Regions from separate parts of the Isoptericola jiangsuensis genome, predicted to be linked through region 3. Evidence: riboswitches for the same ligand, from Rfam matches in the RefSeq annotation. Region 3 holds a riboswitch; each other region holds the start of a gene.
What was found. A riboswitch is a leader RNA that binds a small molecule or an ion and turns the genes downstream of it on or off. The one in region 3 is predicted to bind cyclic di-AMP.

Region 1: linked by a shared signal. The riboswitch ahead of ATJ88_RS00745 (M15 family metallopeptidase) and the one ahead of ATJ88_RS15095 (C40 family peptidase) in region 3 are both predicted to bind cyclic di-AMP.
Region 2: linked by a shared signal. The riboswitch ahead of ATJ88_RS02090 (C40 family peptidase) and the one ahead of ATJ88_RS15095 (C40 family peptidase) in region 3 are both predicted to bind cyclic di-AMP.

Annotation. Positions count from the first base shown of each region.
Region 1 is NZ_PDJJ01000001.1:164,971-169,433, forward strand. It holds rRNA gene ATJ88_RS00720 (23S ribosomal RNA) at 1-396, shown strand, start outside; rRNA gene rrf (5S ribosomal RNA) at 510-626, shown strand; gene ATJ88_RS00730 (hypothetical protein) at 842-1,369, shown strand; gene ATJ88_RS00735 (DUF305 domain-containing protein) at 1,464-2,051, shown strand; gene ATJ88_RS00740 (WD40/YVTN/BNR-like repeat-containing protein) at 2,118-3,041, shown strand; cyclic di-AMP (ydaO/yuaA leader) riboswitch at 3,144-3,300, shown strand; gene ATJ88_RS00745 (M15 family metallopeptidase) at 3,433-4,383, shown strand.
Region 2 is NZ_PDJJ01000001.1:447,898-452,360, reverse strand. It holds gene ATJ88_RS02100 (exodeoxyribonuclease III) at 1-592, shown strand, start outside; gene ATJ88_RS02095 (septum formation family protein) at 602-1,294, shown strand; cyclic di-AMP (ydaO/yuaA leader) riboswitch at 1,620-1,766, shown strand; gene ATJ88_RS02090 (C40 family peptidase) at 1,765-2,607, shown strand; gene ATJ88_RS02085 (hypothetical protein) at 2,684-3,763, opposite strand; gene ATJ88_RS02080 (ATP-binding cassette domain-containing protein) at 3,760-4,422, opposite strand; gene ATJ88_RS18970 (peptidoglycan-binding domain-containing protein) at 4,416-4,463, opposite strand, start outside.
Region 3 is NZ_PDJJ01000001.1:3,352,423-3,356,885, forward strand. It holds gene ATJ88_RS15080 (ATP-binding cassette domain-containing protein) at 1-529, shown strand, start outside; gene ATJ88_RS15085 (ABC transporter permease) at 526-1,350, shown strand; gene ATJ88_RS15090 (universal stress protein) at 1,441-2,382, opposite strand; gene ATJ88_RS15095 (C40 family peptidase) at 2,541-3,284, opposite strand; cyclic di-AMP (ydaO/yuaA leader) riboswitch at 3,342-3,504, opposite strand; gene ATJ88_RS15100 (C40 family peptidase) at 3,765-4,463, opposite strand, start outside.

The DNA.
Region 1 (4,463 bases), 3.2 Mb from region 3:
GTCGCATCCTGGGGCTGGAGTAGGTCCCAAGGGTTGGGCTGTTCGCCCATTAAAGCGGCACGCGAGCTGGGTTTAGAACGTCGTGAGACAGTTCGGTCCCTATCCGCTGCGCGCGCAGGAAACTTGAGAAGGGCTGTCCCTAGTACGAGAGGACCGGGACGGACGAACCTCTGGTATGCCAGTTGTTCCGCCAGGAGCACCGCTGGTTCGCTACGTTCGGAAGGGATAACCGCTGAAAGCATCTAAGCGGGAAGCCTGCTTCAAGATGAGGTTTCCAACAGAACTTGTTTCTGTGAAGGCACCCAGCTAGACCACTGGGTAGATAGGCCGGAAGTGGAAGACAGGACCAAAGACTGTCGCAGCTGACCGGTACTAATCAGCCGACAACTTCACACACATTCACTTGCATGCACGCGTCCACTGTGCGGTTCCCGAGAAACGGGCACCACCCCCCCCACACCCCACGACCACGGGTGACACGAGGGGGGACCCTGACAACTCGATAACGTTACGGCGGTCATAGCGTAGGGGAAACGCCCGGTCCCATCCCGAACCCGGAAGCTCAGCCCTACAGCGCCGATGGTACTGCCCTGGAGACGGGGTGGGAGAGTAGGACGCCGCCGGACACCCTTCACAGCAGGCCCCCCAACCACCGGTTGGGGGGCCTGACTGCTCTGCACCCGAAACGCCCCAGAGGGGATGCAGCCTCTCCGATCGCACGGGAGACTCCCTGCCCACCGCGAGCACCCGTCGTGTGACCCGTCGGACAGCGTGACGGACGTGACCCCCGCGAAGGGCCTGGCTAGAGTGGCGATGTCGTCGTGGTCGTGAGGAGGTGCGTGTGATCAGGTCCCTGCGCGCTCTGCTCCTCGGGCGGCGTCAGCGGCTCTCGGCCGCCTTCCTCGTGCTCCTGCTGATCGTCGGCGTCGCGTTGATGCACGCCATGAGCGGGACCGCGTCGGGCCACGGGACCACGCGGGTCGTCGCCTCGGCGTCGGTGAGCAGTGGTCACCACGAGTCCGTGTCACCGCCGGCCACGGGCGACGGGTGGGGCGCGGCGTCCACCGCACCCGGCGCGCCGGACCGATCAGCTGCGTCCGCTCCAGCTGCGGCCGGCCTGACGACGACGGCGTCGACGCTCGTCCCGGCGGACGTGCCGTGCGACGACGGCTGCGGGCACCACCACGACATGGTCACCGCGATGTGCCTCATGGTGCTCGCGGTGCTTCTGGTGCTGACCCTGCCCGGCGCCCGCGGGCTGCTGCTCGCGGAGTCCGCCTGGCCTCGCGCGGGTGCCTGGCTCGCCGACTCGTGGCGGCGATGGGCCGAGGGGCCGTCGCTGCACGCCCTGGGGATCTCTCGGACGTAGTCCCGCACGGTTCCGTGGCGCGCCGTGGCGCGCCGCCGTTCCTGGGCCCGTGGCGGGCCCCCGTGTGGAAGACCCCGAGAAAGGCAAGACCCTCATGACGCACACCCTGATGCGGCGCGCCCTCGCGCCCGTCGTCGCCCTTGCCGTCGTCGGCGCGCTCGCCGCGTGCAGCGACACCGAACCGAGCGGTCCCGGTACCAGGGCCGCCGCCTCGTCCCAGGACTCGGCGGCGTTCAACATGGCGGACGTGATGTTCGCGCAGATGATGATCCCGCACCACGAGCAGGCGATCGAGATGTCCGACGTGCTGCTCGGCAAGGACGGGATCGACCCCGAGGTGGTCGACCTCGCGGAGCAGATCAAGCAGGCGCAGGGGCCGGAGATCGAGACGATGTCGGGCTGGCTCGACGAGTGGGACATGGGCATGGACGGCGCCGGTCACGACGCCGTGCACGGCATGATGTCCGGCTCGGACATGGAGTCGCTCGAGGAGGCGGACGGCGCGCAGGCCCAGACGCTGTTCCTCGAGCAGATGATCGTCCACCACGAGGGTGCGGTCGACATGGCCGCCGACGAGGTGGACGACGGACGGTTCCCGGCGACGGTCGAGATGGCGCAGACCATCGTCGAGACGCAGACGGACGAGATCCGGTTCATGGAAGACCTGCTCGCCGCCGAGTGACGCCCCCTGACGGCGGCGCCCGCCGGTGCGGGCGCCGCCGTCCCTGACGACTCCGAGGACCACCTCATGAAGACCGCATCCGCGCGCGCCCGCGCGCTCCTCTCGGCGGCGGTGCTGCCCGCTCTCGCCGCCTGTTCCACCCCCGCCGACGGCATCGACGACGCCGACGACCCGACGGGCGAATCGCTCGGCCACGTGCACGCCCTGGTGCACGACCCCGGCACCGACCAGCTGCTCGCCGCCACCCACACGGGTGTGTGGCTGCTGCCCGACCCGACCGCGCCGTCGTCCGGCGAAGACGCCGTCCGCCGGGTGGGCGCAGGCACGCAGGACACGATGGGCATGGCCCTCGGTCCGGACGGCGCGCTCTACGCGTCGGGTCATCCCGGCCCGGGCGAGGACCCGGACCTGTCCCCGCCGAACCTCGGCCTCCAGCGCAGCACCGACGGTGCGACGACGTGGGAGCCGGTGTCGTTGCGGGGCGAGGTCGACTTCCACGCCCTGACGACCGCGACGACCCCGGACGGCTCCGTGCGGGTCGCGGGGCTCGACTCCGGGACGTCCACGATCCTGGTGAGCGACGACGCCGGCCGGTCCTGGTCGCAGGGCGCGACGCTCGCGCTCCGCGACCTGGCGTTCCTCGCCGGTGAGGCGGACTCCCTGGTCGCGACGACGCCCGGCGGCGTGCAGGTCAGCGACGACGCGGCGGGTTCGTTCGCCCCCGTGCCGGACGCGCCGCTGCTGGTGCTGGTGGAGGTGCTGCCGGCCGGTGGCGTCGTCGGCCTCGACGACGCGGGAACGGTGTGGACGGCCGGGGACGACCTGACGGGTTGGCGGTCGCACGGCGGCACCGACGAGGTCGTGGAGGCGCTGACGACGGTCCCGACGGCGGACGGCAAGGACACGGCGCTCGTCGTCGCGACGTCCGCGGCGGTGCTGGTCAGCGACGATCTCGGCGGCACGTGGGACGAGCTGGCGGCCGTCCCGTGAGGCGCCGTGACCTGATCGTGACAATTCTCGGCGGACGGGATATGGTCCAGTCACCCCTCGGGAACGAGGGTCGTCCGGACGGACGCCGAGCCCTGTCACCGTCCCGGACCACCGACGAACCGAACGACAGGGGCGGGGGAACCACTTCCGGGCACTGCGGTGTCCTCGGGGTGAAGCCGAGCGGATGTCATCCGCTGGCCGGGTCAGTCTCCGACCCGAACCCGACAGCTAACTTCGTAGGCGTCAGGAGATCGTGCATGCCATCCCGCACCTGCGGGCGCCGTCCTGCGCCCCGCACCCCGGGCCTCGCGCCCGTCGCCGCTCCGTCGGCTCCGTCCTCCCGGTCGTCGCGTCCCGTGACGTGCGTCGCCGCGCACCTGCGGGGGGTGCGATGAGGCACGCGCGTGAGGCGGCCCCGACCGCGCCGCCCACCGTCACGTCGTCCGGCCCCCCGACCCGGTCCGCCGCGAGCCGCGGCCGCGGCCGCCACTTCGCCGAGCCGGCCCCGCGCCGGCACCGGCAGGGCCCGACCTGGTCGTCCCTCGCGCCGAAGAGCTGGCCCCTGAGCATCGGGGTGGGCCTCGCGGTGACGATGGCGACGACCACCGGACTCGCGGTGGCGTCCGGCACGCCCGTGCCCGTCCTGGGTGACGCGCCCGAGGGTGCCGCGCCGGTCGCGGACGCCGGGACGACGACGGACACCGTGGACGCGTCACGGGCGGCCGCCCTGCTGGCCGACCGTGACGGCGTCGGCGGCGGCGGGTCGGCGTCGCGCTCCGGCGTGCGCGCGGCCGCGCCCGTCGCGGCCGCCGCGACCGGTGGTGTCGTCGTCGACGCGGACGCCACCCTCACCACGGAGAAGGTGCGGGTGGACGTCGAGGCGGCTCCCGAGCCTCCCGTCCTGCCCGGCTGCGACGGCCTCGCGACCGGCGCCGGCACCAACGGCAGCATCTCGTCGTCCGAGATGTGCAACCTGTGGGACGGCGGCCCGGCGATCCGTGCGGACGCAGCCGTGGCGCTCGCCCGTCTCAACCAGGCGTACCGCGGGGTGTTCGGCGAGGACATGTGCGTCACCGACGGCTACCGCAGCTACAGCCAGCAGGTCGCGACGAAGGCGGCCAAGGGCTACCTCGCGGCCACGCCCGGCACGTCCAACCACGGGTGGGGCCTCGCCGTCGACCTGTGCCCGGAGACGTACGCGGGTGACCGGTGGACGTGGCTCGCCGCGCACGGCCCCGACTACGGCTGGGACAACCCGGACTGGGCGCGCGCCGGCGGGTCGAAGTACGAGCCGTGGCACTGGGAGTTCACCGCCGCGGTGGCCGTGAAGTCCGCCTACTGAGGGCTGCACCCCGCGCGGGCCGGCCTGCGACACCGCAGGTCAGCCCGCGCGTGGCAGGGACGGTGGCCCTATCGTCGTAC
Region 2 (4,463 bases), 2.9 Mb from region 3:
CCAGCCGCGGTTCGGCAAGGCGGGCGCGGAGCCGGCGCTGGAGGCGCGGGCGCTCGGCGCGACGTGCGGCGGCGTGCGGGTGTGGTCGCTGTACGTGCCGCACGGCCGCACCCTGACGGACCCGCACTACGCGTACAAGCTGGAGTGGCTGGCCGCGCTGCGGGCGCGGGCGCAGGAGTGGGTGACCGCGGAGCCGGACCTGCCGCTGGGCCTGCTGGGCGACTGGAACGTCATCCCCCGGGACACGGACGTGTGGGACGTGACGGCCTTCGAGGGGCACACGCACGTGTCGGCGCCGGAGCGGGAGGCGTTCGACGCGTTCGCGACGGCGGGCCTGACGGAGGTGACCCGCGAGCACCTGCCCGCCGAGCGGACCTACACGTACTGGGACTACCAGCAGCTCGCGTTCCCGCGGGACAAGGGGCTGCGGATCGACTTCGCGTACGCGTCGGCGGCGCTGGCGGCGCGCGTCACGGGCGTGACGATCGACCGGGACGAGCGGCGCGGCACGGGCGCGAGCGACCACGTACCCGTCGTCCTCGACGTCGCGGACCTGCCCACGGACCGGTCCGGGGCCCCGTCCGGGGCATAGGTTGTGCACATGACCGAGCGCCCCGACGAGCCGTCCTTCGCCGCCCCGGGTCCCACGGCCCCGGAGCCGTCGGCGTGGACGGTCCCGGCGCCGCAGGAGCGGGTGGCCGGGGCGCGTCCGACGGTGGGTGCGCACCCGGACCCGGCCGTGCACGGCTCGCGGTGGGGCGCCCCGGGCGGGCCGACGGCGGCCGAGCGGGCCGCCGCGCGGCGCCGGGCCCGCTGGTGGGTCGCCGGCGTGCTGGCGACCGTGGTCCTCGTGGTGGCGGTCGCGGCGGGCGTGTCGTGGCTGGTGTCCAGCACCCGGGAGCGGGCGTGGGAGCCCGTGACGGCGGCGCTGTCCGCCCCGGCGGAGGTGAACGCGGTGCAGCTCGTCCTCGGGTCGTGCGTCGCGTCGGCGCCGACGGCGTCGACCGTCACGTCGGTCGAGGTGGTGCCCTGCTCGGTGGAGCACCGCGCGCAGGTGGTGGGCCGCACGGACTCGGCGCCGGACGCCGTCTGGCCGGGGGTCGACGCGCTGGCGCGGGCCGCGGCGCGCGCCTGCACCCCGGACCTCCTGGGGCCGCAGGCCCGGGGAACCCTCGGGGACGCGCTGACGTTGGTGGTGTGGACGCCCACGGCCGAGTCGTGGGCGGACGGGGACCGGACCGGGCTGTGCCTGGCGACGTCGTCGGATCCCCTGCCGGGCGACTTTCTGGAGTGATCCCGAGCCCCGGAGTTGTGAACGGGTCGCGCTGACCTGCACCGACGGCGCCGGGTGTGGCGGCCGTCACGACGGGACCTTCCCGGCGGACCGGACCTTTCCGGCGTTCTTTCGCCCCGTTCGAGGTGGGCACGAGGGATATTCCCGACAGGCGGCCTTGATCCCTCCGGACGCATTCCTTCACACCTTCTTCAGAAAAGCCCCGACGACTCACCGTTATCTGATTGTGATCTGCCGGTGCGGCGTCGTTAGCGTGCCGGGGTCGCCCCGCGTCCGTGCGTGGCGGTGCACCGTTCCGCAAGCCCAGTGCTGCCGGCGGACGGTCGCTTCTCAGAACCCGACGGCAGCAGCGGGAGAACCACTTTCGGGCGACCAGCCGGTCGTCCTCGGGGTGAAGTCGTCCTTCGACGGCAGGCCAACACTTCTCGGCCTAATCCGACAGCTCATCTCGCAGGCTGGAGAGGTAGAAGATGACCGACGCCCTCGTCGGCGCGCCCACGCGCGTCGCCCCCGCACACCATTCCCGTCTCCGCCGGGCCGCCGTCGCGATGTCGCTGACGGCCGCGCTGGCCGGCGGCACCCTCGTCGCCGGGGCGGGGACCGCCTCCGCGGCCACCACCTCCGGCACCAAGGCCCTCGGCGGCACCGTCGTCGCGGCCTCCCAGGCCCACCCGCGCGTCTCGATCACCGTGTCGCGCAAGACCGGGACGAAGGGCAAGCAGAACACCCGCCCCGTCTACACGGTCAAGGCCACCCGCGGCGGCACCGCCGTGCCCGGCCGCGTCAAGGTCTTCATCGACGGCAAGAAGGTCGCCGTCAAGAAGCTCAACAACAACGGCGTCGTCCGCTTCCGCCCCACCTGGGGCAAGTACGACGTCGGCCGCAACAAGGTCCGCATCGTCACCGACGCCGCCGCCCGCACCGGCCTGGCGGACGTGACCAAGTACCGCACCGTCAACGTCAAGCCGAAGCAGACCAGCGGCACCAAGGTCGTCAAGGTCGCCAACAGCTACGTCGGCACCCGCTACACCTACGGCGGCAGCAGCCCCCGCACCGGCTTCGACTGCTCCGGCTTCACCTCCTACGTGTACAAGAAGGCGACCGGCAAGACCCTGCCGCGCTCGTCCTCCGCGCAGCGGTCCGTCGGCAAGAAGGTCTCGCGCGCCGCGGCGCGCCCCGGCGACCTCGTCTACACGCCCGGCCACGTCGCGATCTACGCCGGCAAGGGCCGTGTCATCGAGGCGGGCAACCCCCGCACCGGCGTCATCAAGCGCTCCATGTGGCAGAGCAGCCCGGTCTTCATCCGGGTCTGACGCTCCCCCTGGCACGCACGGGCGGCAGGACGCACCTCTCACCGGGGTGCGACCTGCCGCCCGTCCGCGTTCCGGGTCAGCGCTCCTTGAACCAGCGGAACAGGTGCGACTCCCGCGTGGCGAGGGCCGTCCCGACGGCACCCCCGAGCACGGCCACCAGCCCGACGGCGACGGTCCGCATCCCCGTCCACCACACCGCGACGTCCGGGGCGGGGTGGTGCCACGCCGCCGCGCCCGCCACGACCGCTCCCGCCACCACGGCGGCGGCGAGCACCCAGCACAGGGTCTCGACCAGCACCTGCCAGGCCAGCGCCGACCGGCCGACCCCGGCGTGCAGGGTCGCGGCGAGCTCGAGGCGACGGAGCCGGACGGCGACCAGGCCGAGCGCCAGGCCGACGACGAGCGCCGCCCACGGCGCGAACCGGGTCACCCGCTCCTGAAGGAGCGCTGCGGGGTCGAAGTCTCGCCCCAGGGTCGTGTTGAGGGGGCCGAGGGTGGGCGGCTGCTCGGCGTCCGGGTCGGCGTCCACGACCGTCCACAGGAGGTTGGTCGTGCGCTCGTCGGCGGGCCACACCTCGGCCCAGCACGCGTCGAACGCTCCCGCGCCCGCCGGGACGGGCTCCAGCACGGCGTACGAGGGCGCCGGGTCGCGCCCGTCCGCCGGGTAGGCGAACACCGCGCCGACGACGGCGGCGCCCCGGTCCGTCGCGAGGACGTCGCCGGCGGACGCACCGAGCGCGACGGCGAGCTCGTGCGGCAACCAGATGCCCGCGGACGCGGCCTGCGCCCCCAGGACGCCGCCCAGCCCCGGCGTCACCTCCAGCGACGTCAACGGGGTCGACGGCAGGTTGAGGGAGCGCACCTCGCCGCCGGCGCGCACGGCGCCCGCCGCCACGACGCCGTCCACCCGGGCGAGGGCCTCGCAGCGTGCGCCGTCGACCTGGCCGGGCGCGTCGAGCACCTGCACGCTCCCCGCGGCCGCGCGGTACTCGGCAGCGGACTGCACGACCCCGACGACGGCCCGGACGTCAGCCACCGCGAGCACGCCCAGCAGGGTCGCCGCGACCGCGACGAGGACCGCCGCACGGGTCGTGCCCGACAGCAGGTTGCGCCGCGCCTCGCCCAGCACGGCGGCGGGTCGCATCCGGGCCCTCACGCCGGGACCTCACGCGGGACGGTCGCCGCCGGGTCCGGCCGGTGGCGGGCCAGGTCCACGACCCGGGTGCAGGCGTCGCGCGTGCTGGCGTCGTGGGTGGCGACGAGCACGACCGCGTCCGCGCGGGCGACCTGCGCGAGCACCGCGTTGACGGTGTCCGCGGTGGAGCGGTCGAGCTGGGCCGTCGGCTCGTCGACGAGCAGCAGGTCGGGCGCCGTGGCGACGGCCCGCGCGAGCATCAGCCGCTGCGCCTCCCCGCCCGACAACGCCCGGAACGGCCGGGGTGCCGCCGCCGCCAGGTCGAACACGTCCATGACCTCCCGCGCCTCGGCCTCGGCGTCCGCGCGGGTGCGCCCGCGGGCCAGCAGGGGCAGGACGACGTGGTCGAGGGCGGTGCGGCGGGCGACGCCGTGCGGGTTCTGGAACACCCAGCCGACCCGTTCGATCCCGACCCGTTCGACCGACCCCTCGGCCGGCTCCTCCCACCCGGCCACGATGCTCAGCAGCGTCGACTTGCCCGACCCGGACGGACCGACGAGGGCGACCACCTCGCCGGGGTGCAGCGTGAGGTCGAGCCCTGCGAACAGCGTCGCCGTCCCGGCGAAGCGGTGGCCGAGCCCCCGGGTGCGCACGCACCGCGCCGCCGGGTCCGTCAGCACGAGCGCCCCGGCCGCTGCCCGACGAGGTCGACCCGGTCCGG
Region 3 (4,463 bases):
GCGCGTGCTGTTCCTCGACGAGCCGACCACCGGCCTCGACCCCCGCTCCCGCAACCAGGTGTGGGACATCGTCCGCGTCCTCGTCGACGACGGCGCGACCGTCCTGCTCACCACGCAGTACCTGGAGGAGGCCGACCAGCTCGCCGACCGCATCGGCGTCATCGACGCGGGCCGCCTCGTCGCGGAGGGCACGCCGACGGAGCTCAAACGGTCCGTCGGGCAGGGCACCGTCGACCTCCGCCTCGCCGACTCGTCCCGCCGGGCCGAGGCCGCCGACATCCTCGCCCGCACCCTCGGCACCCGCCCGACCCTCCCCACCGACCCGTACGCCCTGAGCGCCCGCGTCCCCGACGACGGCGCGCACCTCGTGGCGCAGGTCCTGCCCGCCCTCGGCGAGGCCGGCATCGCCGTCCCCGAGCTCGCGCTCGGCCAGCCGAGCCTCGACGAGGTCTTCCTCACCCTGACGGGCAAGCCCCTGCCCGTCGACGACCCGGACGCCGAACCCGCCGCCGAGGAGGTCTCCCGATGACCACCGCCGACCTCAGCACCACCACCCTGCGCGACGCCGTCGCCCTCGAGGCGCGCCCGCCGCGGCCCGGCGCCGTGTCCTGCTCGCTGACGTTCGCCTGGCGGGCCCTGCTCAAGATCAAGCACGTCCCCGAGCAGCTCTTCGACGTGCTCGTCTCCCCCGTCATCTTCACGCTGATGTTCACGTACCTGTTCGGCGGGGCGCTGGCCGGGTCGACGCAGGCCTACATCCAGTTCCTGCTGCCGGGCATCCTCGTGCAGACCATCGTCATCGTCACCGTGTACACGGGCTACACGCTCAACACCGACATCACCAAGGGCGTGTTCGACCGGTTCCGGTCCCTGCCGATCTGGCGTCCGGCACCCATCGTCGGCGCCCTGCTCGGCGACACGGTGCGCTACTCGATCGCGTCGGTCATGTGCATCGGGCTCGGCCTCGTCCTCGGGTTCCGGCCCGACGGCGGCGTGGTCGGCGTCGTCGCGGGCGTCGCGCTGCTGCTCGTGTTCGCCTTCGCGCTGAGCTGGATCTTCACCATCCTCGGGCTGCTGCTGCGCACCCCGAACGCCGTCATGGGGGTGTCGATGATGGTCCTCATGCCGCTGACGTTCGCGTCGAACATCTTCGTGGACCCGTCCACCATGCCGTCGGGCCTGCAGCGGTTCGTCGAGCTCAACCCGGTCTCCCACCTCGTCACCGCGGTCCGTGGTCTCATGGCGGGCGTCGCGAGCACCGGGGAGATCGTCACCGTCCTCGTCTCCGCCGTGGTGATGACCGCGATCTTCGCGCCGATCACCATGCACCTGTACCGCACCCGGCACTGACCGCTCCACCCCCGGCCCCGCTGTGGGCAGGAGATCCGCCGTCGGGCGAGGCCTTCGCACCGCAGATCTCCTGCCCGCAGCGGGGCTGGGTCAGGCGGCGGACTCCTCCTGGAGCTCCTTGTCGCACTTGCGGGTCACGACCAGCACCGGGCACTTCGCGTGGTGGAGCACCGCCTGGCTCGTCGAACCCAGCAGCAGGCCCCGGAACCCGCCCCGGCCTCGCGACCCCACGACGATGAGGTCGGCGGCCGTCGAGAACTCCGTGAGCAGCTCCGCCCCGGAACCGTCCAGGACGTGCCGCTTGATGGTCAGCCCGGGGTGGTCCGCCGCGACGCGGTCGACGATGACGTCGAGCCCGGCCTTGACGTCGTCCAGCACCTGCTCGTGGTCGATCTGGGACGGCAGCCAGGCCAGCATCCCGGCACCCGTGCCGAGCGGCACCCCGGCGACCGCGACGAGCTCCGCACCCCAGGTCTCCGCCTGCCGCACCGCGTGCCGCAGGGCGACCTCCGCCGACGGCGACCCGTCCACCCCCACGACGATCCGGTGCACGTCGTGCACCGAGTCGGCGTCACGGCGGTCGGGGTCGTCCGCACCGCCCCGGTACGGCACCACGACCGTGGGGCAGTGGGCGTGCGCCGGCAGCGCGGACGACACCGTCCCCAGGAGTCGCTCCGTAAAGCCGCCGCGCCCGCGCGTCCCCACGACGGCCAGGCTGTGCTCGGCGGACAGCTCGACCAGCACCCCGGCGGCGTCGCCGGTCGCGACCGTGCCCTGCACGGCGACGGCACGGCCCGCCAGGCGCGCCTCCGCCTCCGCGAGGACGGCCTTCGCGCCCTCCGCGATGGCGGTGTCGTCGAGGGCCGCGTAGCCGCCGTCGAGGGAGGCGGCGGTGAACGACGGCAGCGAGTAGCTGCAGACCACGTGCACGCCCCAGCCGACGCGTTCCGCGTACGCCGCGGCCCAGTCGAGGGCGTGCAGGCTCGCAGGGGATCCGTCGACCCCGACCAGAACCACCTCAGGACGTGTCATCTCGCGCCTCCCGTCGTGACCGGACCTCGACGTCCGTCATTCCTGCTTCAAGGGTAGCGAAAGCAGGGCGAAAGGCGTAGCAAAGCACGCGGTCGGCGGGACGACGAACGCCCTGGCACCGTGGAGGTGCCGGGGCGTTCGTCGGAGTGACGCGACGGTCAGCCGAGGACCCGGAGGAAGACCGGGCTGGACTGCCAGAGGCTCGACTGGCGGACGATCCAGCCGCCGGGGCGCGTGGCCTCGACCTGCTGGCCGCCACCGGCGTAGATCGAGATGTGGCCCGGGGACCAGATGAGGTCGCCCGGCTGGGCCTCCGCCTGGGACACGACCGCGACGTTGCTCGCGGTGCGGATCGCGCTGGACGACCGGGGCAGGGAGACGCCGAGCTGGGCGTAGGCGTAGGTGACCAGACCCGAGCAGTCGAAGCCCGACGGCGAGGCGCCGCCCACGACGTACTTCACGCCGATGTAGCGCGCCGCGATGGACACGGCCTGCGCGCCACGGGAGCCGTTCGAGGCGACGGGGGTCGCGGTCTCGGTGGACGACGACGAGGTGGAGACCTCGGTGCGCTCGGCGGAGCGCGACGGGGCGACCGTGCGCTCGACGACGGGCTCGGGCTCCGGGGCCGCCTTGATCTCCGCCTTCTTGGCGATCTTCGGCGTGATCTTCTCGACGTCGACCTTCGCGTCCGCGTCGACCGTCACGACCGGAGCCGACTCCAGGGCCTCGCGGGCCTGGTCGGTCAGCGCACCCAGGTCCACGGTGCTGAGCTTCTTGGCGGCGTCGGAGTCGACCGGCGCGGCGTGCGCGGCGGTGGCGCCACCGATGGTCGAGACCAGGAGGCCACCGGCGGTGGCGACGACGGCGACCCGACGGCCGGCCGCGCCCGAGGGAGCAGCCATCAGGGGACGGCGTGCGGCGCGATGCCGTCCGCGCAGGGTGGTGCGTGCGTTCAACAGTGTTCCTCTCCCGTCGCCTACGAGGTCAGCTGTCGGGTTCGGGTGGGAGAATCACCCGGCCTTCCAGGACTCTCGTCCTGTCCGGCTTCACCCCGAGGACACCGTCTCCGATGCCCAGAATTGGGTCCCCCGCTCCTGCCATGGGTTCCGGCTCCCCGACCGGTGGCAGGACTCGGCGTCCGGTCGAGGGTCGGCGGAGTGCTCCGCCGACGGATGAACCGTATCGGATCGACGGGCTGATGTCACGTTTCGATCACGACCTCGTGACGCGTCGTTCGCGCGGCCGTCAGCGGGGCGTCGGAGGCCGCTCACCAGCACCGGCAGGCCGCGGCCGAGCGCCCTGCGACGACGCGCCGGCAACGGCCGGAGGCCCGGTCCGCACCGTGGTGCGGACCGGGCCTCCGAAGGCCGGGGCGGGCCGTCTCAGCCGACGCGGATGAACGTCGGGTTGGACTGCCAGATGCTGCGGAACTGGATCGTCTTGCCCGGGCGGGGCGCGTCGATCTGCGTGTTGCCGCCCGCGTAGATCGCGATGTGGCCCGGGGTCCAGATGAGGTCGCCCGGCTGCGCGGCGGCACGCGACACGACGGTGCCGGCGTAGCGCTGGTCCGAGGAGGAGCGCGGCAGCGAGATGCCGACCTGCGCGAAGACGTACTGGGTGAAGCCCGAGCAGTCGAAGCCCGAGGGGGTGGTGCCGCCCGAGACGTAGGGGACGCCCACGTAGCGCGACGCCACGGAGATCACCGACGAGCCGACGGCGGAGGCCGGGACCGAGGAGGCCTCGGTCGACGTCTCGGTGGAGGAGGAGACCTCGGTGCGCTCGGCGGAGCGCGACGGGGCGACCGTGCGCTCGACGACGGGCTCGGGCTCCGGGGCCGCCTTGATCTCCGCCTTCTTGGCGATCCTCGGCGTGATCTTCTCGACGTCGACCTTCGCGTCCGCGTCGACCGTCACGACCGGAGCCGACTCCAGGGCCTCGCGGGCCTGGTCGGTCAGCGCACCCAGGTCCACGGTGCTGAGCTTCTTGGCGGCGTCCGCATCGACCGGCGCGGCGTGCGCGGCGGTGGCGCCACCGATGGTCGAGACCAGGAGGCCACCGGCGGTGGCGACGACGGCGACCCG